One region of the Pseudomonas atacamensis genome, then DNA from elsewhere that is predicted to be linked to it. Evidence: predicted binding sites of a transcription regulator. Region 1 holds the regulator's gene; each other region holds the start of a gene.
What was found. Region 1 encodes sigma-54, which starts transcription at its own class of promoters, with help from an activator protein. Its sites were predicted from a motif close to ANTGGCATNNANNTTGCTNT; they were not measured.
Positions count from the first base shown of each region.

Region 1 (7,623 bases):
TTACACCAAGCATCACCAGACCTACATCAACAACCTCAACGCCGCCGTGGAAGGCACCGAATTCGCCGAGTGGCCGGTGGAAAAACTTGTCGCCAGCGTCCAGCAACTGCCGGAAAAGCTTCGCGCGGCGGTGATCAATCAGGGCGGCGGTCACGCCAATCACTCGCTGTTCTGGGAAGTGATGGTGCCCAACGGCGGCGGCAAGCCCGACGGCGCGCTGGCCACGGCTATTGATGAGCAACTGGGCGGACTCGACAGCTTCAAGGAAGCGTTCACCAAAGCCGCGCTGACCCGTTTCGGCAGCGGCTGGGCCTGGCTCAGCGTGACACCGGAGAAAAAACTGGTCGTGGAAAGCAGCGGCAATCAGGACAGCCCGCTGATGACCGGCAATACCCCCATCCTCGGTCTCGACGTCTGGGAACACGCCTACTACCTGCGTTACCAGAACCGTCGCCCGGAATACATCAACGCGTTCTACAACGTGATCAACTGGCCGGAAGTTGCTGCGCGCTATCAGGCCGCACTGGTCTGAGCCTTCCATAAAAACAATCAGGGCTGACTATGGGCACGGAAACACTGGCGATTGGCAGCGGGCGCATGTTTCGTTACGCGGTGGGCTCGCTGTTGCTGCTGGCGGGGATGACTTTGCTGGTCGCCCACGGTTTGCAGTGGCTGAATCTGGAACCGCGGCTGTTGCGCGCCTTGCAGGGCGGTGCCATCTGCGCCTTGGGCACGGCGCTTGGCGCGGTGCCGGTGCTGGTGATCCGGCGCATGCCGCAGGCACTCAGCGACACCTTGCTGGGATTTGGTGCCGGGGTGATGCTGGCGGCGACGGCGTTTTCGCTGATCGTGCCGGGCATTGCTGCGGCGGAGAGTCTTGGTCTTACGCCGTGGGCCGCCAGTGGCCTGATCTGCTTCGGCATCCTGCTCGGCGCGTTCGGTCTGTATCTGGTGGATCGGCGCGTTTCCGGTGCCTCGCCGCAGATGCTCGTCGGCACGCTGGAGCATCCGGTGATTCCACCACGAATCTGGCTGTTCGTGTTCGCCATCATCGCGCACAACATTCCAGAAGGCATGGCGGTCGGCGTGTCTGCCGGCGGCGGGATGGCGGACGCCGACAGTCTGGCGATGGGCATTGCGTTGCAGGATGTGCCGGAAGGGCTGGTGATTGCGTTGGTGCTGGCCGGGGCGGGGATGTCACGGTTCAGGGCGTTTCTCATCGGCGCGGCGTCTGGGCTGGTCGAACCGGTATTTGCACTGTTATGCGCGTGGCTGGTGAGTCTGGCTCAAGTGCTGTTGCCGCTGGGACTGGCGTTGGCGGCCGGGGCGATGTTGCTGGTGGTGACCCACGAAGTGATTCCGGAGTCGCGCCGTCATGGGCATGACAAGCTGGCCAGTCTGGGCCTGTTGGTCGGGTTTTGTTTGATGATGGTGATGGATACGGCGTTGGGGTGAATGGAGGCGAGGAACAGTGTCCCCGCCTCGCGGATTATTCACCTTCGTCGAAATACCTTTCGATCAGATCGACCAATGCGTCCATGGCTTCCTGAGCCTGTTCGCCTTCGGTGCTCAAATGGATTTTGGTGCCTTTACCCGCCGCGAGCATCATCATTGCCATGATGCTCTTGCCGTCGACAGTCGTTTCAGGGGTGCGTCCCACCCGGATCGTGCAGTCTGGATACTGACCGGCCACGCCGACGAATTTGGCCGATGCCCGGGCATGCAGACCCAGTTTATTGATGATTTCGATTTCACGAGCAGGCATCGCGGTGTGGATCCTTTAGGTGAGGTCGCGGTGGCGAACCTGGACGTTCTTCAGGGTTTTCTGCAGGGCCTGACCCAGACGTTCGGTCAGGTAGACGGAGCGGTGGTGCCCGCCGGTGCAGCCAATGGCAATGGTCACGTAGGCGCGGTTGCTGGCGGCGAAGCGTGGTAGCCACTTGTTCAGGTAGGCGTAGATGTCCTGATACATTTCTTCGACATCCGGCTGCTGCGCCAGATACTCGGCCACAGGGGCATCGAGGCCGGACTGAGCGCGCAGCTCGGGTTTCCAGTACGGATTGGGCAGGCAGCGCACATCGAACACGAGGTCGGCGTCGACCGGCATGCCGCGCTTGAAGCCAAATGATTCAACCAGAAACGCCGTGCCGGGCTCAGGCTGATTCAACAGGCGCAACTTCAGGGTATCGCGCAGTTGATACAGATTGAGGTTGGTGGTGTTGATTTTCAGGTCAGCCAGATCGGCGATCGGGCCGAGCAGGGCGGTTTCATCGTGAATCGCCTCGGCCAGTGAGCGATTGGCGTTGCTCAGCGGGTGACGACGACGGGTCTCGGAAAAACGCTTGAGCAGGGTTTCTTCGTCGGCGTCCAGGTACAGCACATCGCACTTGATGTGTTTGGCACGGACGTCTTCGAGCAATTCGGGGAAACGTGACAGATGGCTGGGCAGGTTGCGCGCATCGATCGACACGGCGACCAGCGGCTGCGCCAGTTCCGTGTGAATCAGCGCACGCTCGGCCAGTTCCGGCAGCAAACCGGCCGGCAGATTGTCGATGCAGTAGTAGCCGTTGTCCTCAAGGACATTCAGGGCGGTACTTTTACCCGAGCCCGAACGGCCACTGACAATGATCAAGCGCATGATTAGTGCCCGTTCTGCTCGTCCAGTACAACCTGGTACAAGGCTTCGTTGCTCGCGGCGCTGCGTAACTTGTCACGCACTTCCTTGCGGTCGAGCATGCTGGCGATCTGGCGCAACAACTCCAGATGCGCGTCGGTCGCGGCTTCCGGGACCAGCAGCACGAACAGCAGGTCCACCGGAGCGCCGTCGATGGCATCGAAATCAATCGGAGCTTCGAGGTGCAGCAGGGCGCTGACCGGCGCCGTGCAGCTCTTGAGGCGGCAGTGGGGAATGGCGATGCCGTTACCAAAACCGGTGGAGCCGAGTTTTTCACGGGCGATCAACGCCTCGAAGACGTCCTGCATCGCCAGATCCGGCACTTCGCGGTGGATCAGGTTGGCAATCTGTTCGAGGGCTTTTTTCTTGCTGCCGCCCGGCGCGTTCACTTGGGAACGGCCGGGGGTCAGGATGGTTTCAAGTCGGATCATGGGATAGGGGTGTTAACGACCGGTCGCGCCCTGGAGGAGGCTCTGGGTCTTTTCCTTATGCTTTTTGAGTTGGCGATCCAGCTTGTCGGTAAGTGAGTCGATCGCAGCGTACATGTCGGTATCTTCTGCGTTGGCAACTACTTCTCCGCCGGGTATATGCAGTGTGGCTTCAATCTTCTGCTGCAGTTTTTCGACGCACATCGTGACTTGCACGTTAGTGATTTTGTCGAAATGCCTCTCCAATCGGTCGAGTTTTTCCTCGATGTAGGAACGCAGAGGTTCGGTCACTTCCAGTTGGTGTCCACTGATGTTGACTTGCATACAGCTTCTCCTTCGTTGCCAGTGCATAAAGCGGCAGGCCGAAAAGCCTGCCACTGGAACGCTGTAACGTGGCTTACATCAACCGCTTGCGTTCGCTCGAAGGCGCGATTCCGAGGGATTCGCGGTACTTGGCGACGGTGCGGCGAGCCACCTGAATGCCTTGTGCCTCCAGTAAACCAGCGATCTTGCTGTCACTCAACGGCTTTTTCTGATTTTCCGCGGCCACCAGTTTTTTGATGATCGCGCGGATCGCCGTGGACGAGCATTCGCCGCCTTCGGAGGTGCTGACGTGGCTGGAGAAAAAGTATTTCAGCTCATAAATACCGCGCGGGGTATGCATGAATTTCTGCGTGGTCACCCGGGAAATCGTCGATTCGTGCATGCCGACCGCTTCGGCGATGTCATGCAATACCAACGGCTTCATCGCTTCGTCGCCGTATTCGAGGAAGCCGCGCTGATGTTCGACGATCTGCGTGGCCACTTTCATCAGGGTTTCGTTGCGGCTCTGCAGGCTCTTGATGAACCAGCGGGCTTCCTGCAACTGGTTACGCATGAAGGTGTTGTCGGCGCTGGTGTCGGCACGCTTAACAAACCCGGCGTACTGGGCATTGACGCGCAGGCGTGGCACCGATTCCTGGTTCAGCTCGACCAGCCAGCGCTCGTTGTCCTTGCGCACGATCACATCGGGAATGACGTATTCGGCTTCGGTTGATTCGATCTGCGAGCCCGGACGCGGATTGAGGCTCTGTACCAGCTCGATGACCTGACGCAGCTCGTCTTCCTTGAGCTTCATGCGGCGCATCAACTGGCTGTAATCGCGACTGCCGAGCAGGTCGATGTAATCGGCGACCAGACGCTTGGCCTCGGTCAGCCACGGCGTCTTCGCGGGCAACTGACGCAATTGCAGCAGCAGGCATTCGCTGAGGTTGCGGGCGCCGATCCCGGCGGGCTCGAATTGCTGGATGCGATGCAGGACGGCTTCGATCTCGTCGAGCTCGATGTCCAGTTCAGGATCGAACGCTTCAAGAATTTCTTCGAGGGTTTCGTCCAGATAGCCCTGATTGTTGATGCAGTCGATCAGGGTCACGGCGATCAGGCGATCGGTGTCGGACATCGGCGCCAGGTTCAGTTGCCAGAGCAGATGGCTCTGCAGGCTCTCGCCGGCGGATGTGCGGGTGGTGAAATCCCACTCGTCGTCATCGCTGCTCGGCAGGCTGCTGGCGCTGGTCTGGTAGACGTCTTCCCAAGCGGTATCCACCGGCAGTTCGTTGGGGATGCGCTCGTTCCATTCGCCATCCTCGAGGTTGTCCACCGTCGGGGCGGTTTCCTGGTAGGAGGGTTCCTGGATTTCGGCGGGCTTCTGTTCGGCGTTGTCGGCCAGAGGATCGGCGTTGTCGAAGTCGTCGCCTTCTTCCTGGCGCTCGAGCATCGGATTGGATTCCAGAGCCTCCTGGATCTCCTGTTGCAGGTCCAGGGTCGACAATTGGAGCAGGCGGATGGCCTGTTGCAGCTGCGGTGTCATCGTCAGCTGCTGGCCCATTCTCAAGACTAGCGATGGTTTCATGGCAGGGGCTTAACACCTTATTCGCCGGCGCTTTGCGCCATCCACTACAGGGCGCCGAAGCGCCAAACTTAAGCAAATTATATGCCTGAAACTGAAGTGTTTGCCTAGAGCGCTGTAACAATTAAAGCGGATAAATGCGCCTTGAATCGATACAGCGCTGTCGCGCTTACAGGCGGAACTCGTGACCCAGATACACTTCCTTGACCAGATCGTTGGCCAGGATGGTCTCGGCATCACCTTCGGCGATCAGTTGACCGTCGTTGACGATGTAAGCGGTTTCGCAGATATCCAGGGTCTCACGGACGTTGTGGTCGGTGATCAGCACACCGATGCCCTTGGCCTTGAGGTGGTGGATGATCTGCTTGATGTCGCCGACCGAGATCGGGTCGACACCGGCGAACGGTTCGTCGAGCAGGATGAATTTCGGCGCAGTGGCCAGGGCACGAGCGATTTCCACCCGGCGGCGCTCACCACCGGACAGGCTCATGCCGAGGTTGTCGCGGATGTGGCTGATGTGGAATTCCTGCAGCAGGCTTTCCAGCTCCTTGCGCCGACCGGCCTTGTCGAGTTCAGGGCGAGTCTCGAGGATCGCCATGATGTTGTCGGCGACTGACAGTTTGCGGAAGATCGACGCTTCTTGCGGCAGATAGCCGATACCGGCCTTGGCGCGGCCGTGCATCGGCTGGTGGCTGACGTCCAGATCATCGATCAGCACACGGCCCTGATCCGCCTGCACCAGGCCAACGATCATGTAGAAGCACGTGGTCTTGCCGGCGCCGTTCGGGCCGAGCAAGCCGACGATCTGCCCGCTGTCGATCGACAGGCTGACGTCACGCACGACCTGGCGGCTTTTATAGGCCTTGGCCAGGTGCTGAGCTTTCAGAGTTGCCATTACTGGGATTTCTCTTCGGTTTTCTTCTTCGGCTGGATCACCATGTCGATGCGCGGGCGCGATTCGGTGACCTTGCTGCCCGTGGCGCGACCGGCGCTGGCCAGTTTCTTCACGGTGTCGTAGACGATTTTTTCGCCCTGGGTGACGTTGTTATCCTTGTCGATAACCTTGGCCTTGTCGATCAGCACCACCCGATTCTGCTGGGCGTGGTATTGAATCGTCACGCCGTAGCCCTTGACCGGGTTGGCGTCGCCCTGGGTCTGCAACTGCTCGAAATAGGCCAGGTTGCCGACCGAGGTCACCACATCGATGTCGCCATTGGGCGCGCGCGTCATGGTCACGGTGTTGCCTTTAACGATCATCGAGCCTTGGGTAATGATCACGTCACCTTTATAGGTGGCAATGCCATTCTTGTCGTCCAGTTGGGCGTCGTCGGCCTGAATGCGGATAGGCTGCTGCTGATCGTTCGGCAGGGACCAGGCGCTCGCGCTTCCCAGTGCTGCGCCCAGACTGAGCAAAATAGGGAGGGTTTTAACGAGCCTCATACTGTCCTCTTACGTTCGATTGCAGGTGTATCCTGCTGTCCTTCAGGTACGCTTTCATTCCGACGCCAGTCGATACACCGCCAGCGCCCTCGATTCTAACGGGTTGCGCAGTCTGCGCATATTCCTGCTGCGGGAACACGGTCATGCGGGTGCTGGTGATCAGGGTGCCGCGCTGTTTCTCGTCGGTGCGCTGTACGCGTACCGAGTCGATCAATTCCACTTCGGTACCGCCGGAATTCACTTCGCCGCGCTCACTGGTCACGTGCCACGGGAAGTCGGTGCCGCGATACATGTTCAAGTCAGGCTTGGTTACCAGAGTGACATCGGTAGCCTTGACGTGCTCGGCCTTGTCGGAGGTCATCTCGTACTGCACCTTGCCGTCGGGCAGGTACTGAATGGTGTGCGTGTTGGTCGCGTACCAGTCGATCGGATTCTCGGCCGCCGAAACCGGTGGCTTGTCGAGGAAGCGTTCCGGGCTGATGTTCCAATAGCCGACCGCAGCGAAAATCGCCGCGATGCAGCCGAACAGCAGGAAGTTGCGAAACTTTTTGCTAAACATGGTCAGGCTCACAGGTACGCGGCGTTGGCCGCTTCGAGGCGGCCCTGGGCGCGCAGGATCAATTCGCAGAATTCACGGGCGGCACCTTCGCCGCCACGGGCGCGGGTAACGCCGTGGGCGTGTTCGCGGACGAAATCGGCAGCGTTGGCCACCGCCATGCCCAGCCCAACACGGCGGATCACCGGCAAGTCTGGCAGATCGTCACCGAGATAGGCGACTTCTTCATAGCTTAGGCCCAGTTGCGCGAGCAGACCGTCGAGTACCACCAGTTTGTCCTCGCGCCCCTGAAACAGATGCGGGATGCCGAGGTTCTTCGCGCGGCGCTCGACCACCGGGGTCTTGCGACCACTGATGATCGCCGTCTGCACGCCGGCATTCATCAGCATCTTGATGCCTTGGCCGTCGAGGGTGTTGAAGGTCTTGAACTCGCTGCCGTCTTCGAGGAAGTACAGGCGGCCGTCGGTGAGCACACCGTCGACGTCGAATACTGCCAGTTTGATCGCTTTGCCGCGTTGCAGCAGATCGTTGCTCATTACATGACTCCTGCGCGCAGCAGATCGGAGAGGTTGAAGGCGCCGATCGGGCGATCCTCCTCGTCGACGACTACCAGGGCGTTGATTCGATGGTCTTCCATGAT
Region 1 is NZ_CP070503.1:5,078,019-5,085,641, reverse strand. It holds gene JWU58_RS23255 (superoxide dismutase) at 1-532, shown strand, start outside; gene JWU58_RS23250 (ZIP family metal transporter) at 562-1,455, shown strand; gene JWU58_RS23245 (HPr family phosphocarrier protein) at 1,490-1,765, opposite strand; gene rapZ (RNase adapter RapZ) at 1,781-2,638, opposite strand; gene ptsN (PTS IIA-like nitrogen regulatory protein PtsN) at 2,641-3,105, opposite strand; gene hpf (ribosome hibernation-promoting factor, HPF/YfiA family) at 3,118-3,426, opposite strand; gene JWU58_RS23225 (RNA polymerase factor sigma-54) at 3,500-4,990, opposite strand; gene lptB (LPS export ABC transporter ATP-binding protein) at 5,157-5,882, opposite strand; gene lptA (lipopolysaccharide transport periplasmic protein LptA) at 5,882-6,427, opposite strand; gene lptC (LPS export ABC transporter periplasmic protein LptC) at 6,414-6,986, opposite strand; gene JWU58_RS23205 (KdsC family phosphatase) at 6,995-7,519, opposite strand; gene JWU58_RS23200 (KpsF/GutQ family sugar-phosphate isomerase) at 7,519-7,623, opposite strand, start outside.

Region 2 (7,623 bases), 670 kb from region 1:
TTGTTCGGCGCATGCACCGAGCGCGATGCCCACAACGGACGCTCGCCGTTGACGCGGGACAGCGGACCGGTGGCGACGGTGCCGGCGGCAATCGGCGTCGGCACGGCGGCGGCCTTGGCCAGCGCTTCCTGCTGCTTGGCGGCGGACGCGGCCGCAGCCTCGCCCGGCGCCATCGGTTTGTTCTTCGACATCTGCCGGATCAGCACGTCGGCCAGGCCGATACCACCGCCCTCCCGCGACATGGAAACCGCCAGCTGCTGGTCGTACATTTCCTGATACTGCTTGGCCGCCGGCGTGTTCAGCGGGTTGTCCTGGCCGAGCGCTTCGGTGGCCGAACGCATCGACTTGAGCATTTCGCCGAGGAACAGCGACTCGAATTCCTGCGCCACCTTGCGCATGTTTTCGTCGCTGTTCTTGTCGCCGACCTTGAGCTGGTTCAGACGATTGAGGTCGGAGTAGGAACCCGAATCGCTGCTGCTGACCAGACCGCTTTTTCGCATATCCATGGTGGCCGGCCTCAGATCACGATCAGGTCGGCTTGCAATGCGCCGGCCTGCTTCAGAGCTTCGAGAATTGCCATCAGGTCACCCGGTGCTGCGCCGACCTGGTTTACCGCACGGACGATCTCGTCGAGGGTGGTGCCCGGGCCGAACTTGAACATCGGTTTGGCTTCCTGTTCGGCATTCACTCGCGAGCGCGGTACGACAGCGGTCTGGCCGTTGGACAGCGGGCCAGGCTGGCTGACGATCGGGTCTTCGGTGATGGTCACGGTCAGGCTGCCGTGGGTCACGGCGGCTGGCGACACTTTCACGTTCTGGCCAATGACGATGGTGCCGGTACGCGAGTTGATGATGACTTTCGCCACCGCCTGGCCCGGATCGATTTCGAGGTTCTCCAGGATCGACAGGTAGTCGACGCGCTGGCTCGGATCCAGCGGCGCAGTGACCCGCACCGATCCGCCGTCGATGGCTTGGGCGACGCCAGGGCCGAGCATGTCGTTGACCTTGTCGACGATGCGCTTGGCGGTGGTGAAGTCGGAGCGGTTGAGGTTCAGCGTCAGGCTGTTGCCCTGGTTGAAACCGCTCGGCACCGCACGTTCCACCGACGCACCGCCAGGGATGCGACCGGCCGACGGAACGTTGACGGTGATCTTCGAACCATCGCGGCCTTCAGCGTCGAAACCGCCAACGACGAGGTTGCCCTGAGCGATCGCATAGACGTTGCCGTCGATACCCTTGAGCGGCGTCAGCAGCAAGGTGCCGCCACGCAGGCTCTTGGAGTTACCGATCGAGGACACGGTGATGTCGACCTGCTGACCCGGTTTGGCAAACGCTGGCAGATCGGCACTCACCGACACCGCCGCGACGTTCTTCAACTGCACGTTGCCCGATCCCGGCGGCACCTTGATGCCGAACTGCGAGAGCATGTTGTTGAAGGTCTGCAGGGTGAACGGGGTCTGCGTCGTCTGGTCACCGGTGCCGTTAAGCCCGACCACCAGGCCGTAACCGATCAACTGGTTGGAGCGCACGCCGGAAATGCTGGCGATGTCTTTCAGCCGCTCGGCGTGGGCGGTGAACGCCGCAGACATCAACAACGCGGCCACCATAAGGCTTTTCAGATTCAACGTAGCCACCTAGAAAGGGAACAGCGGGCTGAGGAAGAAACGGTCGAACCAGCCTGGCTGACTCGTATCGGCAAACGCGCCGGTACCCGAGTAGGTGATGCGCGCATCGGCGACACGGGTCGACGACACGGTGTTGTCGGTCGCGATGTCATCGGCGCGGACCATACCGGCGATGCGCACCAGTTCGTCACCAGTGTTGAGCGTCAGCCACTTCTCGCCACGCACGGCGATGATGCCGTTGGGCAGCACGTCGGCCACGGTCACGGTGATCGAACCGGTCAGGCTGTTGCTCTGCCCGGACTTGGCGTCGCCCTTGGTCGAACGGTCGGCGCTGTAGCCGGCGTTGAGGCTCAGGTCACCGCCACCAATCGGGTTGTTGGTGGTCAGGCTGGAGCCGAACAACGAGGTCAGGCCGATCGAGTTATCGCTGTTCTTGTCCATCTGCGAGTTGGCGTTCTTGCTTGCCTGCGTGCGCTCGTTCAGGGTGATGGTGATGATGTCACCGACCCGGAACGCCTTGCGGTCGCTGTACAGGTTCTGCTCGAAGCCGGCCTGATAGATCGAGCCGTTGTTGGCCGCCGCCGGCAACGGTGTGCGCGGCAACACCGGGGCGTAGTAAGGGTCATTGGGCTTGGGCGTCGGGGCGACGCAGCCCGCGAGCGAGACGACCCCACTCAATGCCAGAACAGATACAAAGCGCTTCATGACCCTACCTCACGGTGTTGCTGGCGACCTCAGGCCGCCCCAAAGACTGGATTACAGATTCTGCGTTACGAACGAGAGCATCTGGTCGGCGGTGGAGATCACCTTGGAGTTCATCTCGTAGGCGCGTTGAGTGGTGATCATGTTGACCATCTCTTCAACGGTGCTGACGTTCGAGGTTTCCAGGGTGTTCTGCAGCGTGGTACCGAAACCGTTCAGGCCCGGGGTGCCGACCTGCGGCGCGCCGGAAGCAGCGGTTTCCAGGAACAGGTTGTTGCCCACGGCTTGCAGGCCGGCCGGGTTGATGAAGTCGGCGGTCTGCAGGTTGCCGATCACTTGCGAGGCCGGGTTGCCGGCGATGGTGATCGACACGGTGCCGTCACGGCCGACGGTGAAGGTCTGCGCATCGTTCGGGATGATGATCGCCGGCTCCAGGGCGAAACCGCTGGCGTTGACGATCTGGCCATTGGAGTCGAGGTGGAAAGTACCGTCACGGGTGTAGGACGTGGTGCCGTCCGGCTGCAGGATCTGGAAGAAACCGCGACCGTCGATGGCCATGTCCAGCGGCTGCTCAGTGGTTTGCAGGCTGCCGGCGGTGAAGTTTTTCTGGGTGCCGACAATGCGCACACCGGTACCCACTTGCAGACCCGACGGCAGTTCGCTGTCCTGGGTCGACTGGGCACCTGGCTGACGCTTGATCTGATAGAGCAGGTCCTGGAACTCGGCACGGTCACGTTTGAAACCCGTGGTCGAGACGTTCGCCAGGTTGTTGGAAATGGTGGTCAGGTTGGTGTCCTGGGCGGACAGACCGGTTTTGGCAACCCATAGAGCCGGAAGCATTCGATTCTCCTCGTGCGCCTGTTTTACGGCGCGACGTTCTGATAATTAGCTGATCTGCAAGACCCGAGCCATGGCCTGGTCGTCGTCTTTGGCGGTGTTCATCATCTTGACGTGCAACTCGAACTGCTTGGCCAGGGCCAGCACCGAAGTCATTTCTTCCACGGCATTGACGTTGCTCGACTCAAGGAAACCCGAGACCAGTTTGACGTTGGCGTCGGCTTGCGCCGGCTGGCCGTCCTTGGTGTAAATCGAACCGTCGAGGCCTTTGTTCATGTTCTTGATGTCCGGGTTGACCAGCTTGATCCGGTCGACTTCGGCCATGACGCGGGGGCCTTCGCCCATCGCGCGAATGCTGATGGTGCCGTCTTCGCCGACTTCGACCTGCTGCTCGGGCGGCACGGCGATCGGGCCGCCATTACCGATCACCGGCATGCCGTTGCCGGCGCGCAATACGCCGAGGGCGTCGATGTTGAGGCTGCCGGTGCGCACGTAGCTTTCACCACCGCTGGGGTTTTGCACGGCGATGAAACCGTTGCCGGATACCGCGACGTCGAGTTCACGCCCGGTCTGCACCAGCGAGCCCGGCGTGAAGTCGGTGGCGGGACGTTCGCTCATGGCAAACGCGCGCGCCGGAAAGCTGTCACCGAACACCGGCATCGAACGCGCCTGCTCGAGGTCGCGCTGGAAGCCGTTGGTGGAGATGTTCGCCAGGTTGTTGGCATGCGCCCGCTGCGCCAGTGCGTTCTGGCTGGCGCCGGTCATTGCCACATAAAGGTACTTGTCCACTGTGTTTCCTCTGCATGCCGGACGTTTGCCGCCCACCGCTGTACTGCTCAGCCATAAGCAATTTGCAGACCAACTTTTTATTGGCGGGCGAAGGCCCGGTAAACAGGGGACTTGAGGGGATCAGAGGGGGAATCTGAAATGGGTCGAAGACGAAAAACCGGCGGTGTCATGCCGGTTAGTGGCAAGGTTCGGCCTGGACACTGATCGTTCCCATGCTCTGCGTGGGAATGCCTCACTGGACGCTCTGCGTCCGCTTTGGGACGCGGAGCGTCCCGGGCTGCATTCCCACGCAGAGCATGGGAACGATCACTTGCGGCTATGACTGAGACTTGCCAACCTCATACTCGCGCAACTTGTTGGCAATCGTCGTGTGCGAAACCCCCAGCCGCTTGCCCAACTGCCGACTGCTCGGGTGCTCGGAATACAAGCGTTCCAGCACGGCTTTCTCGAAACGCCCGACGATCTCGTCGAGATTTCCGTCGAGGGAAAAATCGCCAAGCGGCTGACGCACGCCGTAATCGGGCAGGCGAATATGTTCGGCCTTGACCGTGCCGCCGTCGCACAGGGAAACCGCCTGGAACAGCACGTTTTCCAACTGCCGCACGTTGCCCGGCCAGTGGTAATGGCTGAGGCGATCCATCGCCGCCGGGGCCAGTTTCGGCAGCGGACAGCCGATCTGCCGACTGGCCTGATCGAGAAAGTGTTCAACCAGCGGCGTCAGACCGTCGAGGCATTCGCGCAGTGGCGGGATGTGCAGCGACAGCACGTTCAAGCGGTGATAGAGATCCTGACGAAACTCGCCGCGCGCGCACAATTCGGACAAGTCCACCTGGGTCGCGCAGATCACCCGCACATCGAGATAGACCTCTTCATCACTGCCGACGCGACGGAAGCAACCGTCCTGAAGAAAGCGCAGCAATTTGACCTGCAAGCGCGGGCTCATCTCGCCGACGCCATCGAGAAACAGCGTGCCGCCAGCGGTCAACTCCAGCAGGCCAAGCTTGCCCTCAGCGCGAGCGCCTTCGAAAGCGCCGGGGCCGTAGCCGAACAGTTCGGTCTCGGCCATCGACTCCGGCAACCCGGCGCAGTTGAGCGCCATCAACGGTGACTGTCCACGCGGGCTGGCGAGATGGCAGGCGCGCGCGAGCAGTTCCTTGCCGGTGCCGGTTTCGCCTTCTATTAATAGCGGTGCATCCAGCGGCGCCATGCGTCGCGCTTCGCGGACCACAGCGGCCATGACTTTCGAGCTCTGGAAAATACTGTCGAAACCGCGCAGCTCTTGCTTGCGCACATTGTAGATACGCTCGCCGACGCGGTCGGCGCGGTGCAGCGTCAGTACGGCGCCGGCCATGGCCTCGCTGTCATCGTGCTCCGATTGCAGCGGCGCGATGTCGGCGAGAAAGATGTCGCCCTTGACCTTGACGCGCATGCCGTTGATCCGCGATTTGTTGGCGCGCACCAGTTCGGGCAGGTCGAAATCTTCGGCGTAGCGCGACAGCGGAATCCCCGGCACCTCATCGACGCGCACGCCGAGCAACTGCGCCGCCGCGCGGTTGGCCGCAACGATCGAGCCGCCCATGTCGATCGACAGCACCGGAAACTCCAGCGCGCCAAGCAGTGCGTTCAATTCCATGTGCCGGCGTTCACTGGGCATCAGCCCGACGCGCTTGACCCCAAACACCCCGCCGATCGCCTCGAACTTGGGGCGCAACGCCTGGAACTGAATGTTGATCAGGTTCGGGCAGTGCAGGTAGATCGCATTGCCATGCTCACCACCCACCTCGCCGCGTGCGACGTTGATCCCGTACGCCACCAGCAGATTGAGAATGTCGCGCAGGATGCCGATGCGGTTCTGGCAGTGGACTTTGATGCGCATAGAAAAAGGCCCGACAGGTTTGAGAGGAAAACACATGTCCTTGTGGGAGCAAGCCTGCTCGCGAAGGGGCCAGCACATCCAGTATCGATGTGTCAGACAGACCGCTTTCGCGAGCAGGCTCGCTCCCACAGGGTTCTGTGGCGCGCCCGGGGCAGATGTTTCTGTCGAGGCACGCAGATAGTTGTCAAGATTATGTGACAGCCCCTGCCCTTTTCAAACCCGCCAATCACCGTAATTGCTGATTACCCGACAAAGCGTAACGATAACTTTACGAAACTCGACGAAATTTCCTACACATGCACGGCTCAACATGCTGCGCAGCTTCGCGCTCTGGGGTATTCCTTTAGCCATCGCTGGACATAACAAAAACGAATTTCCTAGCAGGAGAGCAGCATGAAGCAGACGCAATACGTGGCTCGCGAGCCCGATGCGAAAGGTTTTATCGACTACCCCGCCGAAGAACATGCGGTGTGGAACACGCTGATCACTCGCCAGTTGAAGGTGATTGAAGGTCGCGCGTGCCAGGAATACCTGGACGGTATCGAAAAACTCGGTCTGCCCCACGACCGCATCCCGCAACTGGCCGAGATCAATAAAGTGCTCGGCGAGACCACTGGCTGGCAGGTTGCCCGGGTGCCGGCGCTGATTCCCTTCCAGACCTTTTTCGAGTTGCTTGCCAGCAAACAATTCCCCGTCGCCACCTTCATACGTACCCGCGAAGAACTCGACTATCTGCAAGAGCCGGACATTTTTCACGAGATCTTCGGCCACTGCCCGCTACTGACCAACCCCTACTTCGCTGAATTCACCCACACCTACGGCAAGCTTGGCCTGCAAGCGACCAAGGAAGAACGCGTGTATCTGGCGCGGCTGTACTGGATGACCATCGAATTCGGTCTGGTCGACACCCCGCAGGGCAAGCGCATCTACGGTGGCGGGATTCTGTCCTCGCCGAAAGAAACCGTTTACTGCCTGTCGGACGAGCCCGAGCATCAGCTCTTCGATCCGCTGGAAGCCATGCGCACGCCGTATCGCATCGACATCCTGCAACCGCTGTACTTCGTCCTGCCCAATCTCAAGCGCCTGTTCGATGTGGCCCATGAAGACATCATGGCCATGGTTCGCCAAGGCATGCAGCTGGGCTTGCACGCGCCGAAATTTCCGCCGAAACCCAAAGCCGCCTGAACCGCGACTTTTGCTGACAATTGCGTCTGTCCGTCGCCGCCACTTTGCTTTAGCGTGACGGCATTGGCGGCACACGCGCTTTAATAAAAAACACACTCGTTTTCAGGAATACACCATGTCGACTTTGAACCAAGCCCACTGCGAAGCCTGCCGCGCCGATGCGCCACAAGTCAGCGACGAAGAACTGCCGATCCTGATCAAGCAGATCCCTGACTGGAACATCGAAGTACGCGACGGCATCATGCAGCTGGAGAAAGTTTTCCTGTTCAAGAACTTCAAGCATGCGCTGGCGTTCACCAACGCCGTCGGCGAAATCTCCGAGGCCGAAGGTCACCACCCGGGCCTGCTGACCGAGTGGGGCAAAGTCACCGTGACCTGGTGGAGCCATTCGATCAAAGGCCTGCACCGCAACGACTTCATCATGGCTGCGCGCACTGACGAAGTGGCCAAGACCGCAGAAGGACGCAAGTAATGCACTTCGACGCCATCGGCCGGGTCCCCGGCGACCCGATTCTCGGTTTGATGGAGGCCTATGCGCAGGATGCCAATCCGCGCAAGTTCGACCTCGGCGTTGGCGTCTACAAGGATGCCCAGGGTCTGACGCCAATCC
Region 2 is NZ_CP070503.1:4,412,361-4,419,983, forward strand. It holds gene flgJ (flagellar assembly peptidoglycan hydrolase FlgJ) at 1-506, opposite strand, end outside; gene JWU58_RS20115 (flagellar basal body P-ring protein FlgI) at 518-1,606, opposite strand; gene flgH (flagellar basal body L-ring protein FlgH) at 1,634-2,329, opposite strand; gene flgG (flagellar basal-body rod protein FlgG) at 2,381-3,166, opposite strand; gene JWU58_RS20130 (flagellar basal body rod protein FlgF) at 3,212-3,952, opposite strand; gene JWU58_RS20135 (sigma-54-dependent transcriptional regulator) at 4,269-5,828, opposite strand; gene phhA (phenylalanine 4-monooxygenase) at 6,222-7,013, shown strand; gene JWU58_RS20145 (4a-hydroxytetrahydrobiopterin dehydratase) at 7,129-7,485, shown strand; gene JWU58_RS20150 (amino acid aminotransferase) at 7,485-7,623, shown strand, end outside.
Region 2: JWU58_RS20130 (flagellar basal body rod protein FlgF) is a predicted target of sigma-54. The motif match lies at 4,007-4,026, and genes of this name have one in related genera.

Region 3 (7,623 bases), 950 kb from region 1:
AGCACGCCGGCGTCGAGCACATCACCATGGTCGAGATCGACGGCACCGTGGTCGACATGTGCAAGGAATTCCTGCCGAACCATTCCGCCGGAGCCTACGACGATCCGCGCCTGAACCTGGTGATCGATGACGGCATGCGTTTCGTCGCCACCACCACTGAAAAATTCGACGTGATCATCTCCGACTCCACCGACCCTATCGGCCCGGGCGAAGTGCTGTTCTCGGAGAACTTCTACCAGGCATGCCACCGCTGCCTGAACGAAGGCGGCATTCTCGTCACTCAGAACGGCACGCCGTTCATGCAGATCGACGAAGTCAAAACCACCGCCGGTCGCCTGCGCAGCCTGTTCCCGGACTGGCATTTCTATCAGGCGGCCGTACCGACCTACATCGGCGGTTCGATGACCTTCGCCTGGGGCTCGACCAACCCGGCCTACCGCAAGCTCAGCCGTGAAACCCTGCAACAGCGCTTCATCGGCAGCGGCATCGTCACCCGCTACTACAACCCGGAAATCCACATCGGCGCGTTCGCTTTGCCGCAATACGTGCTGCAGGCGGTCAACAAGCCGAGCAACGACTGATCACGCTGAAGTCGCTCTGCAAGGGAGCTTTTGTGGTGAGGGGATAAATCCCCTCGCCACAGAAGTCCGCCTTACCGATTGGATGGTTATTTTCACCGTTGTCGGCTGTAATCCTTTTGAACCAACTATCGCGGAAAAAAGTCGAGATAGAGGTAAGCCCATTTACGGGTTGATCGAGGAGGCACTGATGCAAAAGTGGAAAGTCACTTTCGTGGATGATCACGGTGAAATTGTCGATGAAGTCTTCGAACGTGAGGAATGCCCGTCCGATGATGAAGCCGCACGGCTCGTCAAAGAGCGGCTTCTTCCGGTCGCCGCCAAGCTGGATCTCAACGATCTGGAAGGGCGCACCGCCGATGCGGGGGTGAAAAACCTCAAGACCCAGAACGGCATCGAAATCCGCAGCATCACCCCTGTCTGAATACTTCCTGTCATCTCGTAAACCAGGCCTTGGCAGCGGCGCTCTCTTGGGGCTACTCTGCAAGCGAGATCAGCGAATGGATCGCTAAGGTCTGGTCTTGTCAGCTACATGCTTGTTTCCCGCGCGCAACCACGTTGCCGTAGTACTTAGGCCAAAAGGCCCGGGGCGGGAATACGGAAAGTCTATCCATCAATCGAGGGGGACGATTCATGAGCACAGCCTATCAAGAAGACATCAGCAGCAACGTTCTGCGCCGCATGAAAGAAGGCGGTTTCGATTTTTCCCGGTTCCATCCCATCGAGTTCTACGCGATTTTCCCGGACGAGGAGCGGGCGCGCAGGGCAGCAGGCAAATTTCGCGGTGAATCCATCAATGCCCAGGTCAGTGCGCGCGACGACGGCGCCTGGTCGCTGGAATTGAGCAAAGTGATGTACGCAACCTATGACGACATCGGCGATTTCGAGCAAGGCTTTTCAGCCGTGGTCGAACCGCTGGGCGGCATTATCGAGGGTTGGGGCGTGAAGCAGGAGGTGCGCAATCGTTACCGGTTGAATTGATATTGCGCATTGTCTGTCGGGCAACGGCTGACCTTCGGGTCGGCCGTTGTCGTTTCTGGCTTCTGCATATCGCAGTGGCAAAACCCTGAAACAAGAATCCAGGGCAAAAAAAAGCCACCGGAGAGGGTGGCTAAAAGGGAAGACGGGTATGCAATAAAGTCCTGTCGGGACGGGGCTGCCAAGGCAGTTCAGATCAGTTGAGCTGTCTACTTTGCGGCGGCGTGCCGGGGAAGTTTTGCAGCGAATGCGCGGATTATCCGCAGTCGTGGCCGGGCAGTGAAATCAACTCTGACTATGCTGGTGATAGGCGATGCAGTGCGTCGCAATGAAGCGGGGGCAATCGGGCCGGGGCATTTGCCGCACAGGAATGGTGCGCAGCCTCCGGCGTGGATCTACAACCGATTGAAATCAAAGCGTTTATGCCGATGGCACGGGCCTTGCGAAGGCCTGTATGTCCGGAGTGACAAGGAGTACGGCATGATCCGCACCTATTTTGATGAGATGTACGATGCCGGCGGCCTGGTCCGCCCGCATTACCGGGAATTTGCCCGCTGGCTGGCCGAGACGCCCGACGAGCTGCTCGCGCAGCGCCGCCGCGAGGCCGATCTGCTGTTCCACCGTGCCGGGATCACCTTCACGCTCTATGGCGACGAGCAGGGCACCGAGCGCCTGATTCCGTTCGACACCATTCCCCGCAGCATTCCGGCCAGTGAATGGCGGATTGTCGAGCGCGGCTGCATCCAGCGGGTCAAAGCGTTGAACATGTTTCTCGCCGACCTCTACCACGAGCAGCGCATCATCAAGGCCGGGATTATTCCCGCCGAACAGGTGCTGGCCAACGAGCAATACCAATTGGCGATGCAAGGTCTGGATCTGCACCGCGATATCTATTCGCACATCTCCGGCGTCGATCTGGTGCGCGATGGCGATGGCACTTATTACGTTCTCGAAGACAACCTGCGCACACCCAGCGGCGTCAGCTACATGCTCGAAGATCGCAAGATGATGATGCGTCTGTTCCCCGAACTGTTCTCCGCCCAGCGCATCGCCCCGATCGATCACTATCCCAATCTGCTGCTCGACACCCTGAAAAGCTCAAGCCCGATCGACAACCCGAGCGTGGTGGTGTTGACGCCGGGACGCTTCAACAGCGCGTTCTTCGAACACGCGTTTCTTGCCCGGGAAATGGGCGTGGAACTGGTAGAAGGCGCGGATTTGTTTGTGCGTGACGACAAGGTATTCATGCGCACCACCGATGGCCCGAAAGCGGTCGACGTGATCTATCGTCGCCTCGACGACGCCTTCCTCGATCCGCTGGCATTCAACCCGGACTCGATGCTCGGCGTGCCGGGGCTGCTGTCGTCCTATCGTTCCGGCAATGTGGTGCTGGCCAACGCCATCGGCACCGGAGTGGCGGACGATAAATCGGTGTACCCGTTTGTCACCGACATGATCCGTTTCTACCTCGACGAAGAGCCGATTCTGAAAAACGTGCCGACCTGGCAGTGCCGCAACCCGTCCGAGCTGTCCCACGTGCTGGCCAATCTTGCGGATTTGGTCGTCAAGGAAACCCAGGGCTCCGGCGGTTACGGGATGCTGGTCGGACCGGCCGCGACGACGGCGGAAATCGATGCCTTTCGTGAGCGCATCAAAGCCAAACCCCATGCCTACATCGCGCAGCCGACGCTGTCGCTGTCGACCTGTCCGACCTTTGTCGAAAACGGCATTGCACCGCGCCATATCGATTTGCGTCCGTTTGTGCTGTCCGGTCGCGAAACCCGGGTCGTGCCCGGCGGTTTGACCCGTGTCGCGTTGCGTGAAGGCTCCCTGGTGGTGAATTCCTCCCAGGGCGGCGGCACCAAGGACACCTGGGTAGTCGAGGATTGAAGGAAGCTTGCCATGTTAAGTAGAACTGCCTCGGATCTGTACTGGATGTCGCGTTACCTGGAGCGTGCGGAGAATCTCGCGCGCATGCTCGACATCAGTTATTCGCTGTCGCTGATGCCGCAGGACGGGCGCGGCGACGGTCTCCACGAGCTCGCCATGCCGTTGCTGATCACCGGCACCCTGGACGATTACCTTGAACGCCACGGTGACCTGCACGCCGAGCGCCTGCTGCATTTCTTCGCACTGGATGCGGCCAACCCGGCCAGTATCTACAGCTGCCTTGGTGCAGCGCGGGCCAGTGCTCATGCGGTACGCGGGCGAATCACTGCGGACATGTGGGAAAACATCAACGCGACCTGGCTGGAAATTCGCGGCATCGCCGAACAGGGCTTGAGCCGTTATGGCATGAGCCGTTTCTGCGAATGGATCAAGGAGCGTTCGCACCTGTTTCGTGGCGCCTCATACGGCACGATCATGCGCAACGACGCGTTTCGCTTCATTCGTCTGGGCACGTTTATCGAGCGCGCGGACAACACGCTGCGCCTGCTCGATGCCCGTTACGAAATGGCCGGTGATCAGGCCGAAGCAGTCAGCGATGGCACGGCGCACGCCTATTACCAATGGAGTGCGCTGCTGCGCGCCTTGTCCTCATTCGAGGCCTACACCGAAATCTACCGCGACGCGCCCGGCGCCCGGCATGTCGCCGAACTGCTGCTGTTACGCGCCGATGTGCCGCGTTCGCTGCGTGCCTGTACCGAAGAGATCGACCAGATCCTCGCGCAACTGCCAGGCGCCAACGGCCGACCGGCACAACGCCTGGCGGCGGAAATGGACGCGCGCCTGCGCTACACCGGCATCAACGAAATCCTCGAAGAAGGCCTGCACGCCTGGCTGACCGAATTCATCCCGCTGGTGCGCCAGTTGGGCAACGCCATTCACAGTTCCTACCTGGAGGCTGCATGAGACTTTCCATAAGCCACGAGACCACCTATCACTACGAAGATCAGGTGCGCGCGAGCATCCAGTACCTGCGCCTGACGCCCCACGACAGCGAGCGCCAGCATGTCCTCAGTTGGCAACTCGACCTGCCGCGTCCGGTGCGTGCGCAGCTCGATCCGTTCGGCAACATCCTGCATGTGCTGACCATGGACGAGCCCCACGAAGCGATCATCATCGGCGCCCGTGGTCAGGTCGATATCGATGAATTGCGAGAGGCCGAACATGAGAGCCAGTCGGCGCTGCCGTTCCTGCGCTTCACGCGCCTGACCGAAGCCGACGAAGCCTTGCGCGAGTTTGCCGCGAAGAACTGCAAGCAACGGCGTGATCGCACCGCGCTGATCGACTTGATGCACGGTCTGAATCAGCACATGACCTACACGCCGGGCTCAACCGAAGTCGACACCAGCGCCGCCGAAGCTTTCGCCGGTCGCGCCGGGGTTTGTCAGGATCATACCCATGCGTTTCTCGCCTGCGCGCGCAGCCTCGGCGTGCCGTCGCGTTACGTGTCGGGTTATCTGTACAGCGAAGATTGCGAGCATCTGGCCAGTCATGCCTGGGCAGAAGCGTGGCTGGACGACGCGTGGTACAGCTTCGACGTGACCAACCAACTGGCGCGCCCGGAGCGACACCTGAAGCTGGCGGTGGGTCTGGATTATCTCGATGCCTGCCCGGTCCGCGGCATGCGCCGGGGCGGCGGCTGCGAGCAGATGCACGCCAAGGTATTCGTCTCGCCGACGCCGGTTATTTCCGTGCAGCAACAATAGCTCGACGCACGCAAAGCCCTGTGGGAGCGAGCCTGCTCGCGAAAGCGGTTCATCAGCCAGCCAACCAGCGACTGACACTCCGCCTTCGCGAGCAGGCTCGCTCCCACAAGGGAGACTGCATCAAGGTTTGGCTTTGCGGCCGGCCATGTGCTTGAGATAGCCCACCAGCATTTCCAGGTCTCCATCCGGCAACACCTGCGCGGAAAACCCCGGCATCTTCGCCTGCGGCCACTGACGCAAACTCTGCGGATCGCGGATGTAGCGCTTCAAGAAATCCGCCCCAAAATACTCGGTCGGGCTATACGGAATATTCAGATCCGGACCGAACTGCGCGTCTCCGGCACCATTCAACCGGTGACAGGCCAGGCAGTTTTTCTGAAACAGGGCAAAACCCTTGTTCACCGGATCATCGGCCTTCAAGGCAGGATCGGGCAGCAGGGCAGGGAATCGTTGGGCCACCGGCGCCATCAGCTTGATGCTGGCGACTTCGAACGGCCACTGTTCGGGGCTGATATTGCCGGCCTGCGGATCGGTCCAGACCAGATAGAACGGCCCGGCGCTGTGCTTGCCGGCAGATAACGCTGGCCACGGCCGCGCCGGGTCCTCGATTGCCAGCCATGCGCGTGCCCCGTCCTTGTTCAGCAAGGGCGCGGCGGCCAACTCTGCGGCAAAGCCGTCCAGCGCCACCGCTTGCAAGTGATCCTCCAGCTTGACTCCCGTCAGCAATGCGGCCAGCGGCACGGCCTGATAGGTCATGTCCTTCTTGTAGGAAACATCATTGTTGATCGTGAGGGTTTGCACCTGAGGATGTTCGAGCAGCTCTTGGGTCTGCCAGGTGCGGCTGTTTGCGCCCAACTGCAGATCCAGTTGTGCGGCAGACAAGGGCAAGCTCAGCAGCAAGGCACCGAGCGCAATGAGCGTTTTCAAATGATCGCCGTCCATGTCGTGGGAGTGCGCAAAGGTTGGCACAACCACGCTGGCCCGGGTAGCGGGCCAGTCACATTTTCAGTGGCGATATACAGCACGCGACGTTTGAATCAGCCGATGACCTTGGTCAGATTCGGCAAGATCAACAACAGCGTCGTGGCGAAAAGAATGAGTCCTGCTTGACGTACTTTCGGTTGTTTGAACATGGCTTGACCGCCTTTATTGTTATTTCCTGATGCATGCCTGACTGCATATCCCTGACGGCACGCGTTGCACTTCCTGTTGGAGCACGCCCGTCTCGGCAAAACCCGACGACGATGGCGTACATCTTCACCTTAGAGCCCACGTCTGCCTTCGCTTAGATCCATTTCATATGGAGTTCTTTGCAAAAGCTCTTAAAACGGCATGAGGCGTATTGCCAGCTTCTTTGCCGCCCGCTGGCTAGACAACTCGGTGACCTGAACCGGTTCACCTGATGACGGATGACCGTCCGTCTGAGCGTGTGCGTCAAGCGCTTTGAGCAATGTGGTCATTGCTTGCCAGTCGGCGCAGGGCGAAAGTGAAGTGACAATAAATCAGGTTCGAGGACGTCATGACTGAAGCTTTGATTTTCGATGCGTTGCGCACCCCGCGTGGCAAAGGCAAGGCCGATGGCGCGCTGCACAGCGTGAAGCCGGTCAACCTGGTGGCCGGTTTGCTGAGCGCCTTGCAGGCGCGCACCGCGCTGGACACCAGTCAGGTCGATGATGTCGTCCTCGGCTGCGTCACGCCGATTGGCGATCAAGGCTCGGACATCGCCAAGACGGCGGTGCAAGTGGCCGACTGGGACGTCAGCGTCGCCGGTGTGCAGATCAACCGTTTCTGTGCTTCGGGTCTGGAAGCGGTGAATCTTGGCGCGATGAAAGTGCGCTCGGGCTTCGAGGATCTGGTGGTGGTTGGCGGCGTCGAGTCGATGTCGCGGGTGCCAATGGGCAGCGATGGCGGTGCCTGGGCGCTGGACCCGCAGACCAACCTGCACAGCCATTTCACCCCGCAAGGGGGCGGCGCCGATCTCATCGCTACCCTCGAAGGCTTCAGCCGGCAGGACGTCGATGCCTACGCGCTGCACTCGCAGCAAAAAGCCGCACGAGCGCGGGCCGATGGCTCCTTCAACAAGTCGCTGGTGCCGGTGCAGGATCAGAACGGTATCGTCCTGCTTGATCACGATGAGTTCATCCGCGCCGAATCGACCCTCGAAGGCCTGGGCAAGCTCAAGCCGAGTTTCGAAATGATCGGGCAGATGGGCTTTGACGCCACGGCGCTGCGGGTCTACAGCCATGTCGAGCGGATCAACCATGTGCACACGCCGGGCAACAGTTCCGGAATTGTCGACGGTGCGGCGCTGATGCTCATCGGCTCCGAAGCCAAGGGCCGCGCGCTGGGGCTGCAGCCACGCGCGCGTATCGTCGCCACGGCCGTCACCAGCACAGATCCGACCATCATGCTCA
Region 3 is NZ_CP070503.1:4,124,171-4,131,793, reverse strand. It holds gene speE (polyamine aminopropyltransferase) at 1-581, shown strand, start outside; gene JWU58_RS18735 (hypothetical protein) at 769-1,002, shown strand; gene JWU58_RS18730 (ribonuclease E inhibitor RraB) at 1,212-1,559, shown strand; gene JWU58_RS18725 (circularly permuted type 2 ATP-grasp protein) at 2,037-3,446, shown strand; gene JWU58_RS18720 (alpha-E domain-containing protein) at 3,459-4,409, shown strand; gene JWU58_RS18715 (transglutaminase family protein) at 4,406-5,209, shown strand; gene JWU58_RS18710 (c-type cytochrome) at 5,330-6,151, opposite strand; gene JWU58_RS18705 (acetyl-CoA C-acetyltransferase) at 6,729-7,623, shown strand, end outside.
Region 3: JWU58_RS18725 (circularly permuted type 2 ATP-grasp protein) is a predicted target of sigma-54. The motif match lies at 1,984-2,003, and genes of this name have one in related genera.

Region 4 (7,623 bases), 1.0 Mb from region 1:
TCCCGAGCAATGCCAGAAGCGCCATGGTCCGCCAGACCTTCAACGGCTCCCGCTCGAGTAAAGGCCGGGGCCGCACACTCAAACTTTGCCGCTCACCCTGTTCCAGCACCAGCAGCCACTCTTCGGCGGTTTCGAAGCGTTGCTGCGGATCGGCGGTGACGCCGCGTTCCAGGCTTTGCGCCAGCCATTCCGGCAAGTCCGGGCGATAGCGACTGGCATTCACCGGTACGCCAAATCGGGGCCTCTGGAACGCTTCGATTTCGCCATAGGGAAAATGCCCGGTGAGCAGGTAATAGAGAGTGACACCGACAGAATACAAATCCTGTTGTGCACTCGGTGGTTCGCCGCGAAACGCTTCCGGGGCGATGAAACTAGGCGTTCCCGGCAGGGTCGACGGCGCGTCCTCCGACAGTCCCGGGCAGTAAGCCAGACCGAAATCCAGCAGGCGCAGTTCGCCGTCGTCACCCCGCAACAGGTTTTCCGGTTTGATGTCGCGGTGCAGAATCTGCCGTCGATGCAGCAGCCCAACCGCGCGCAATAGCCGCTCGGCGATGTCCTGCCACTGCGCCAAAGGCAACGGGCCGCTATGTTGAAACACGTCGGCCAGCGTCGTCCCGGCGTATTCGCGCATGACGTAATACAAATGTTGACGCTGAGTGCAGGCATGGATTTGCGGAAAATGCCGGCCGGCCACGCGCTTGAGGAACCATTCTTCCGACAGCAGCGCCTGCCCGGCTTGCGGATCGTCGGCCAGGCGCGTCGGCAAGGTCTTCAACAGCCAAGGCTGGCCCTGACTATCGAGCACGCGATACAGCAATGATTGCTGGCTCTGGCCGATGCCGCCTTGCACCTGCCAGCCTTCAAACGCTTGCCCGGGTTTCAGCGTTGGCGGCAGTGGCCATTGCTGCAATTGCACCAGCGCATCGCCGATGCTCGCTTCGCCCAGCGCATCGACGCGCACCAGCAGGGCACTGGCGTTGTCCTGACTGCCGGCCAGATGCGCGGCGTTGACCAAGGTTTGCGCCGCGCTGGGCAGATCCACTTGATCGCGCAGAATCGCGGCGATCGCGGTATCGCCCAGGGTCGACCAGACGCCGTCGCTGAGCAGCACGAAGCTTTCGCCCTCACGCAGTTCGCCGTCGAGGAAATCCAGGACCAGATGCTGATCGAGCCCGAGCGCACGTTTGAGCACGTGCTGCATGCCCGGTTGCTCCCAGACGTGATCCTCGCTGATGCGCTGCAAGCGCTCGGCGTGCCAGCGATAGACCCGGCAATCGCCGACGTGGGCGAGGGTGAAGCGCCGACCGCGCATCACCAGCGCGCTGACCGTGGTCAGCAGCGGTTGCCCGCCGCCGTTGGCCTGCAGCCAGCGATTTTGCGCGAGCAGCAGGCGATCCAGCGCCTGGGCCACGCTCCAGGTTTCCGGCGTCGCGTAGTAGTCCAGCGCCAGCGCCTGCAAGGTCGAACGCGCGGCGAGGCCGCCATCGGCGCATTGGCTGACGCCGTCGGCGATGGCGAACAGATAACCCTTGCTCACCGCCAGTGCCGGCGCCGGTGTCACCGAGCGCAGGGCGTCCTGATTCTCCGCACGCGGGCCGGTGGCGCTGGCTTCGGCGAAGCTCAGTTGCAGGGCCATTGGGGCCTCAGACCCGCGCCGCTGTCACCGCCGCCGAACCCCAGGTGGTTCTCCAGCGACGCTTGACGCCGTGCAGGCCAAACCACGCCAGCACACCGAGGCTGGCGAACAACCACAGCGCCAGTTGATAACTGCCGGTGCTTTGCTTGATCGCGCCCATGCCGGCCGCGAGGGCGAAGCCGCCGATACCGCCGGCCATGCCGATAAGCCCGGTCATCACGCCGATCTCCAGACGAAAACGCTGCGGCACCAGTTGGAAAACCGCACCGTTGCCCGCGCCCAAGCCGAGCATGGTGCAGACGAAAAGCGCCAGCGCCGCGTAGGAACTTGGCAGATTGAAGCCCACCGCTGCGATGCAGATGGCAGCGACGGTGTACATCGCCAGCAAGGTGCGAATGCCGCCGAAGCGATCGGCCAGCGCGCCACCCAATGGCCGCATCAGGCTGCCGCCGAACACGCAGGCAGCGGTGTAATAGCCGGCGGTTACCGGGCTCAGACCGTATTGATCGTTGAAGTAACCGGGCAGGGCGCTGGCCAGGCCGATGAAGCCGCCGAAGGTGACGCTGTAGAAAAACATGAACCACCAACTGTCGCGATCACCGAGGGCCTTGAAGTAGTCGGCCATGGCTTTCGGTTTTGGCCGCTGCGGGGCGTTTTTTGCCAACCAGGCGAATAGCACCAAAGTCAGGACCAGCGGGATCAGGGCAAACCCGAAGACATTGCTCCAGCCGAACGCGGCGGCAATCACTGGCGCCAGCAGCGCGGCGAACACGGTGCCGGAGTTGCCGGCGCCGGCGATGCCCATGGCTTTGCCCTGATGTTCTGGTGGATACCATTGCGAGGCCAGCGGCAGAGCTACGGCGAACGACGCGCCGGCCATGCCGAGGAACAGGCCGAGGATCAGCGCCTGTTCATAACTGTGGATACCCAGTTTCCAGGCGCCGAACAGCGCGCAGATGACGATGACCTGGCCGATCAGCCCGGCGGTCTTCGGCGACAAGCGATCAGCGAGCATGCCCATGGCGAAGCGCAACACCGCGCCGGCCAGAATCGGCGTGGCGACCACAAGGCCGCGTTGCTGGGTGGTCAGGTGCAGGTCGGCGGCAATCTGCACCGCCAGCGGGCCGAGCAGGTACCAGACCATGAAGCTCAGGTCGAAATACAGGAAGGCCGCGAACAGGGTCGGGGTATGGCCGGATTTCCAGAAGCTTGAATTCATCGCGCACCTCGGCTGAAAAGAGTCTCGAAAGGAGTCATGCACAGCAGGTGGAGCGCCTCACGGCCGCACCACCGGCCCCGTTCTGTGGGGCCAAAACGCAAAAACGCCGCTACCTGATTCGCCGAGGGGCGAACGGGGTGAGCGACGTCTTTGTCGTAGGTGGGGCAACCGCCGTTGGTTACCTGTGCGGTTTACTTAGCGAGATCTGTGCCAACAGTTCGTGACCGAGGTGCGGCCATTCGCGAGCAGGCTCGCTCCCACACTGGAATGTATGCCATCTGTGGGAGCGAGCCTGCTCGCGAAGAGGCCCGCACTGACAACACAAAATCTCAGCCCAGCAACTCACTCATGGCAATGATCTGCTCCGCCACCTGAATCAGCTTCTGCTGGCGGCTCATGGCCTGGCGGCGCATCAGCGTATAGGCCTCTTCCTCGTTGCAATCCTTCATCTTCATCAATAAACCCTTGGCCAGCTCAATGCGCTTGCGCTCGGCCAGTTGCTGGTCACGGGCCTGCAATTGCGCGCGCAGGGCCTGGTCACTCTCGAAGCGCGCCATCGCCACATCGAGAATCGGCTGCAACCGTTGTGCGTGAATGCCTTCGACGATGTAGGCACTGACCCCGGACTTGATCGCCTGACGCATCACCCCCGGGTCATGTTCGTCGGTAAACATCACGATCGGCCGGGGCTGGTCGCGGCTGACCAGCACCACTTGCTCCATGACATCGCGGCTCGGTGACTCGGTATCGATCAGGATCACGTCCGGGCGCACCGTTTCGACGCGCGCCGGCAGGTCGATGGTCAGGCCGGACTCGTCGATTACCTCGAAGCCGGCCTCGGTCAGCGCTGCTTTCAGGCGTCCGACTTTTTTCGCGGTGTCGTTGATCAGCAGAATGCGCAACATGTTCGCGGTCTCCTGTCAGCGCTGGGCGAGAAGCGGGGCGGCGTCGCAAAGGGCATGCAGCTTGAAACTCCGCGCATAGCCCGCCGGATCGCTGCCGTCCCAGACCTTGCCGTCGAGCAACTGGCTGCTGCGCAGGTCGGCGTGCGAAGCCGCAATACCGACAGCGCTCGCTGCCTCGCGGTACAGATCCAGACGCTGAACCTGGCGGGCGACGGCCAGATAATCCGGATCCTCGCGCAACAGACCCCAGCGACGGAACTGGGTCATGAACCACATGCCGTCGGAAAGGTAGGGCAGATTGACCTCGCCATCGCCATGAAAACGCAGCGCATGCGGATCCTGCCAGCGATTGCCGAGGCCGTCGGCGTAATCCCCCATGAAACGCGGCTCGATGCACGCGGCGGGGGTGTCGAGGTACTCCGCAGCGCTGAGCAATTGCGCGGTACTGCGGCGGTTTTCCGGGCTTTCTTCGATGAAGCGACTGGCCTCAAGAATGGCCATCACCAGCGCCCGCGCAGTGTTGGGATATTGCTCGACGAATTCGCGGGTGCAGCCGAGGACTTTTTCCGGGTGGTCGGGCCAGATGCTCTGGCTGGTCGCCAGGGTGAAACCGAGATCCTGCTGCACGGCGCTGGCCGCCCACGGTTCGCCGACGCAAAAGCCGTCGATGCGCCCGGCTTGCAGGTGCGCAACCATTTGCGGCGGCGGCACGACCACGCTGTCGACGTCCTGCAACGGATGAATGCCCTGGCTCGCCAGCCAGTAATAAAGCCACATCGCATGGGTGCCGGTGGGAAAGGTCTGGGCGAAGGTCAGTTTTGCGCGGCTTTGGTGCACATGCCGATCGAGCGCTTCAGGACTGTTCACGCCAGCCTGTTGCAAACCATGGGACAGGTTCAGGCTCTGGCCATTCTGGTTCAGACCCATCAGCACTGCCATGTCGGTCGGGGCGACGCCGCCGATGCCCAGGTGCACCGCGTAAATCAGTCCGTACAGGCTGTGCGCGGCATCCAGTTCGCCGCTGACCAGTTTGTCGCGCAGGTTGGCCCATGACGCCTGACGCTTGAGGTTCAGGGTCAGGCCGTAGGGCTGGGCGAAGCCCTGAGTGGCGGCGACCACCACCGAGGCGCAGTCGCTCAGCGCCATGAAGCCGAGATTGATCGCGCTCTTTTCCGGCGCGTCGCTGCCATTGACCCAGGCCAGAGGCCCCAAGGACGTTTCGTTCATACGCTACCTCAAAAAAACGTCGTCCCGGATTCTGCGCAGGCAAAACCCGGGGACGACGCCATTGTCCTGGTCTGCGCGCCGTCATTGGTCGGCAGACTGATGAGCGGGGTGGTGCAAGGCATATGCCAGTCGCCTGATTCGCGCAGGCGCCTCGCGCCGGGGGACGATGCCCGGCTATAATCGCCGCCTCTTTTCGCCGCCCGAGTCATTGCCGCCCATGTACACCCTGGCCCGTCAGCTGTTGTTCAAACTTTCCCCGGAAACCTCCCACGATCTGTCGCTGGATCTGATCGGCGCGGGTGGACGTTTGGGCCTCAACGGCTTGCTGTGCAAGGCGCCGGCGAAAATGCCGGTGACCGTCATGGGGCTGGAGTTCCCGAACCCGGTGGGGCTGGCGGCAGGTCTGGACAAGAACGGCGCGGCCATCGACGGCTTTGCGCAACTGGGTTTCGGTTTTGTCGAAATCGGCACCGTGACCCCGCGTCCGCAGCCGGGTAACCCGAAACCACGGATCTTCCGCCTGCCGGAAGCCGAGGCGATCATCAACCGCATGGGCTTCAACAACCTCGGTGTGGATAACCTGCTGGCGCGGGTCGCTGCGGCAAAATACCAAGGCGTGCTGGGCATCAACATCGGCAAGAACTTCGATACCCCGGTCGAGCGTGCGGTCGACGATTACCTGATCTGCCTGGACAAGGTTTACGCCCACGCCAGCTACGTCACCGTCAACGTCAGCTCGCCAAACACCCCGGGCCTGCGCAGCCTGCAGTTCGGTGACTCGCTCAAGCAATTGCTCGCGGATCTGGCCACCCGTCGTGCCGAACTGGCCCTGCGTCACGGCAAGCATGTGCCGCTGGCGATCAAGATCGCGCCGGACATGACCGACGAAGAGACTGCGCAGGTTGCCCAGGCATTGATCGAAACCGGCATGGACGCGGTCATCGCCACCAATACGACTTTGAGCCGTGTCGGTGTTGAAGGCATGGAGCATGGCGACGAGGCGGGCGGTCTGTCGGGTGCGCCGGTGCGTGAGAAGAGCACCCACACTGTGAAGGTGCTGGCGGGCGAATTGGCCGGGCGTTTGCCGATCATTGCCGCGGGCGGCATTACCGAAGGCAAGCACGCGGCGGAGAAGATCACGGCAGGTGCAAGCCTGGTGCAGATCTATTCGGGCTTCATCTACAAAGGCCCGGCGCTGATTCGTGAATCGGTGGATGCGATCGCCGCGTTGCGCTGAGGATTGCGGAGGCCTTGTGGGAGCCTTTGTGGCGAGGGGATTTATCCCCGCTGGGCTGCTCAGCAGCCCCAAAGCCTTGCACAGTGATATGCCAGGTAGATTGAAGTTCGGACTTCGCGACTGCTGCGCAGCCGAGCGGGGATAAATCCCCTCGCCACGTGGATCCCGGTTAACCCTCTTTGCAGGCATAAAAAAGGGCTCCTCGAAGGAGCCCCTGGGCCGTAGCCCGCCGTCCGGGAAGGACGTGCGTGGTTAATTCATTGCAAATTCAGATTGTCGTGTCGGAATAAATGCCCTGTGTCAGCCGACGGCGTGAAGTTCGTTGAGTCTGTGGATTCCCGCAGTGCCGGTCATACCGTCCCAGTTGTCGCCGCGTCCTTCTCGCCAGCCGTTGATCCAGGCTTGACGTACCGACGGTAGAGTAAATGGGCAAAGCTCACGGGATTTGCCACCAACGCCATATTGATATCCGCGCAAAAATGCTCTTTCCAACGGATCACGCTTAAGTCTTCTCATAGGGTGTTTCCCTCACTTGTTGACTGTAGTGTCGCGTTGACCTCAATTGAGGTCTGGCAGAAAAAACCTGCCATCGTGCGGCTCGCTGCCGGCGTGGCGAGCCAAGGTGTTGACGCCGTTGCGACGTCAACCTGTGCTCAGTTCTAACCAATGAGTCACATAGAGGGAATGATCGTTTTGTCATAAGCACGTAACGTAAAGGATGCTATGGCGATAAGTAACCGCGTATTTATTCAACGTTCAATGCGCAAACCCCGGTATGATCGGCGCCCCGCTGACTCAGGGGGTTAATCCTTTAGTGAGAATGACCCACGTTTGCGCTTGGGTAATATTCGACGAAGGGTCGCTTTCGGTCTTTTTGTTGCACCAACTTTTTTATCTGTCCCGGCATCTAAGCTCTTTTAACCCGAGCAGCGGGGATGGAACGGCACACCTTCGTGCCACGCGGGCGCTCTTTCAGAAAAGCGCCTGATTGAAAACCGGGTCGGCAATGCGTTGCCGGCCCACTAGCCAAAGGCTCTGGAATTACCATGTCCGATCGTTTCGAACTCTTCCTCACTTGCCCCAAAGGCCTTGAAGGCCTGCTCATCGAGGAAGCCGTCGGGCTTGGCCTTGAAGAAGCGCGCGAGCACACCTCCGCCGTGCGTGGCATGGCGACCATGGAAACCGCCTATCGCCTGTGCCTCTGGTCGCGTCTGGCCAACCGTGTGTTGCTGGTGCTCAAGCGTTTCCCGATGAAGGACGCCGAAGACCTCTACCACGGCGTGCTCGACATCGACTGGCAGGATCACATGCTCAGCGATGGCACCCTGGCCGTCGAATTCAGCGGCCACGGTTCGGGCATCGACAACACCCACTTCGGCGCGCTGAAAGTCAAAGACGC
Region 4 is NZ_CP070503.1:4,057,454-4,065,076, reverse strand. It holds gene JWU58_RS18430 (bifunctional protein-serine/threonine kinase/phosphatase) at 1-1,636, opposite strand, end outside; gene JWU58_RS18425 (nitrate/nitrite transporter) at 1,644-2,855, opposite strand; gene JWU58_RS18420 (ANTAR domain-containing response regulator) at 3,185-3,760, opposite strand; gene JWU58_RS18415 (CmpA/NrtA family ABC transporter substrate-binding protein) at 3,776-4,987, opposite strand; gene JWU58_RS18410 (quinone-dependent dihydroorotate dehydrogenase) at 5,205-6,224, shown strand; gene rmf (ribosome modulation factor) at 6,525-6,740, opposite strand; gene rlmKL (bifunctional 23S rRNA (guanine(2069)-N(7))-methyltransferase RlmK/23S rRNA (guanine(2445)-N(2))-methyltransferase RlmL) at 7,271-7,623, shown strand, end outside.
Region 4: JWU58_RS18415 (CmpA/NrtA family ABC transporter substrate-binding protein) is a predicted target of sigma-54. The motif match lies at 5,098-5,117, and genes of this name have one in related genera.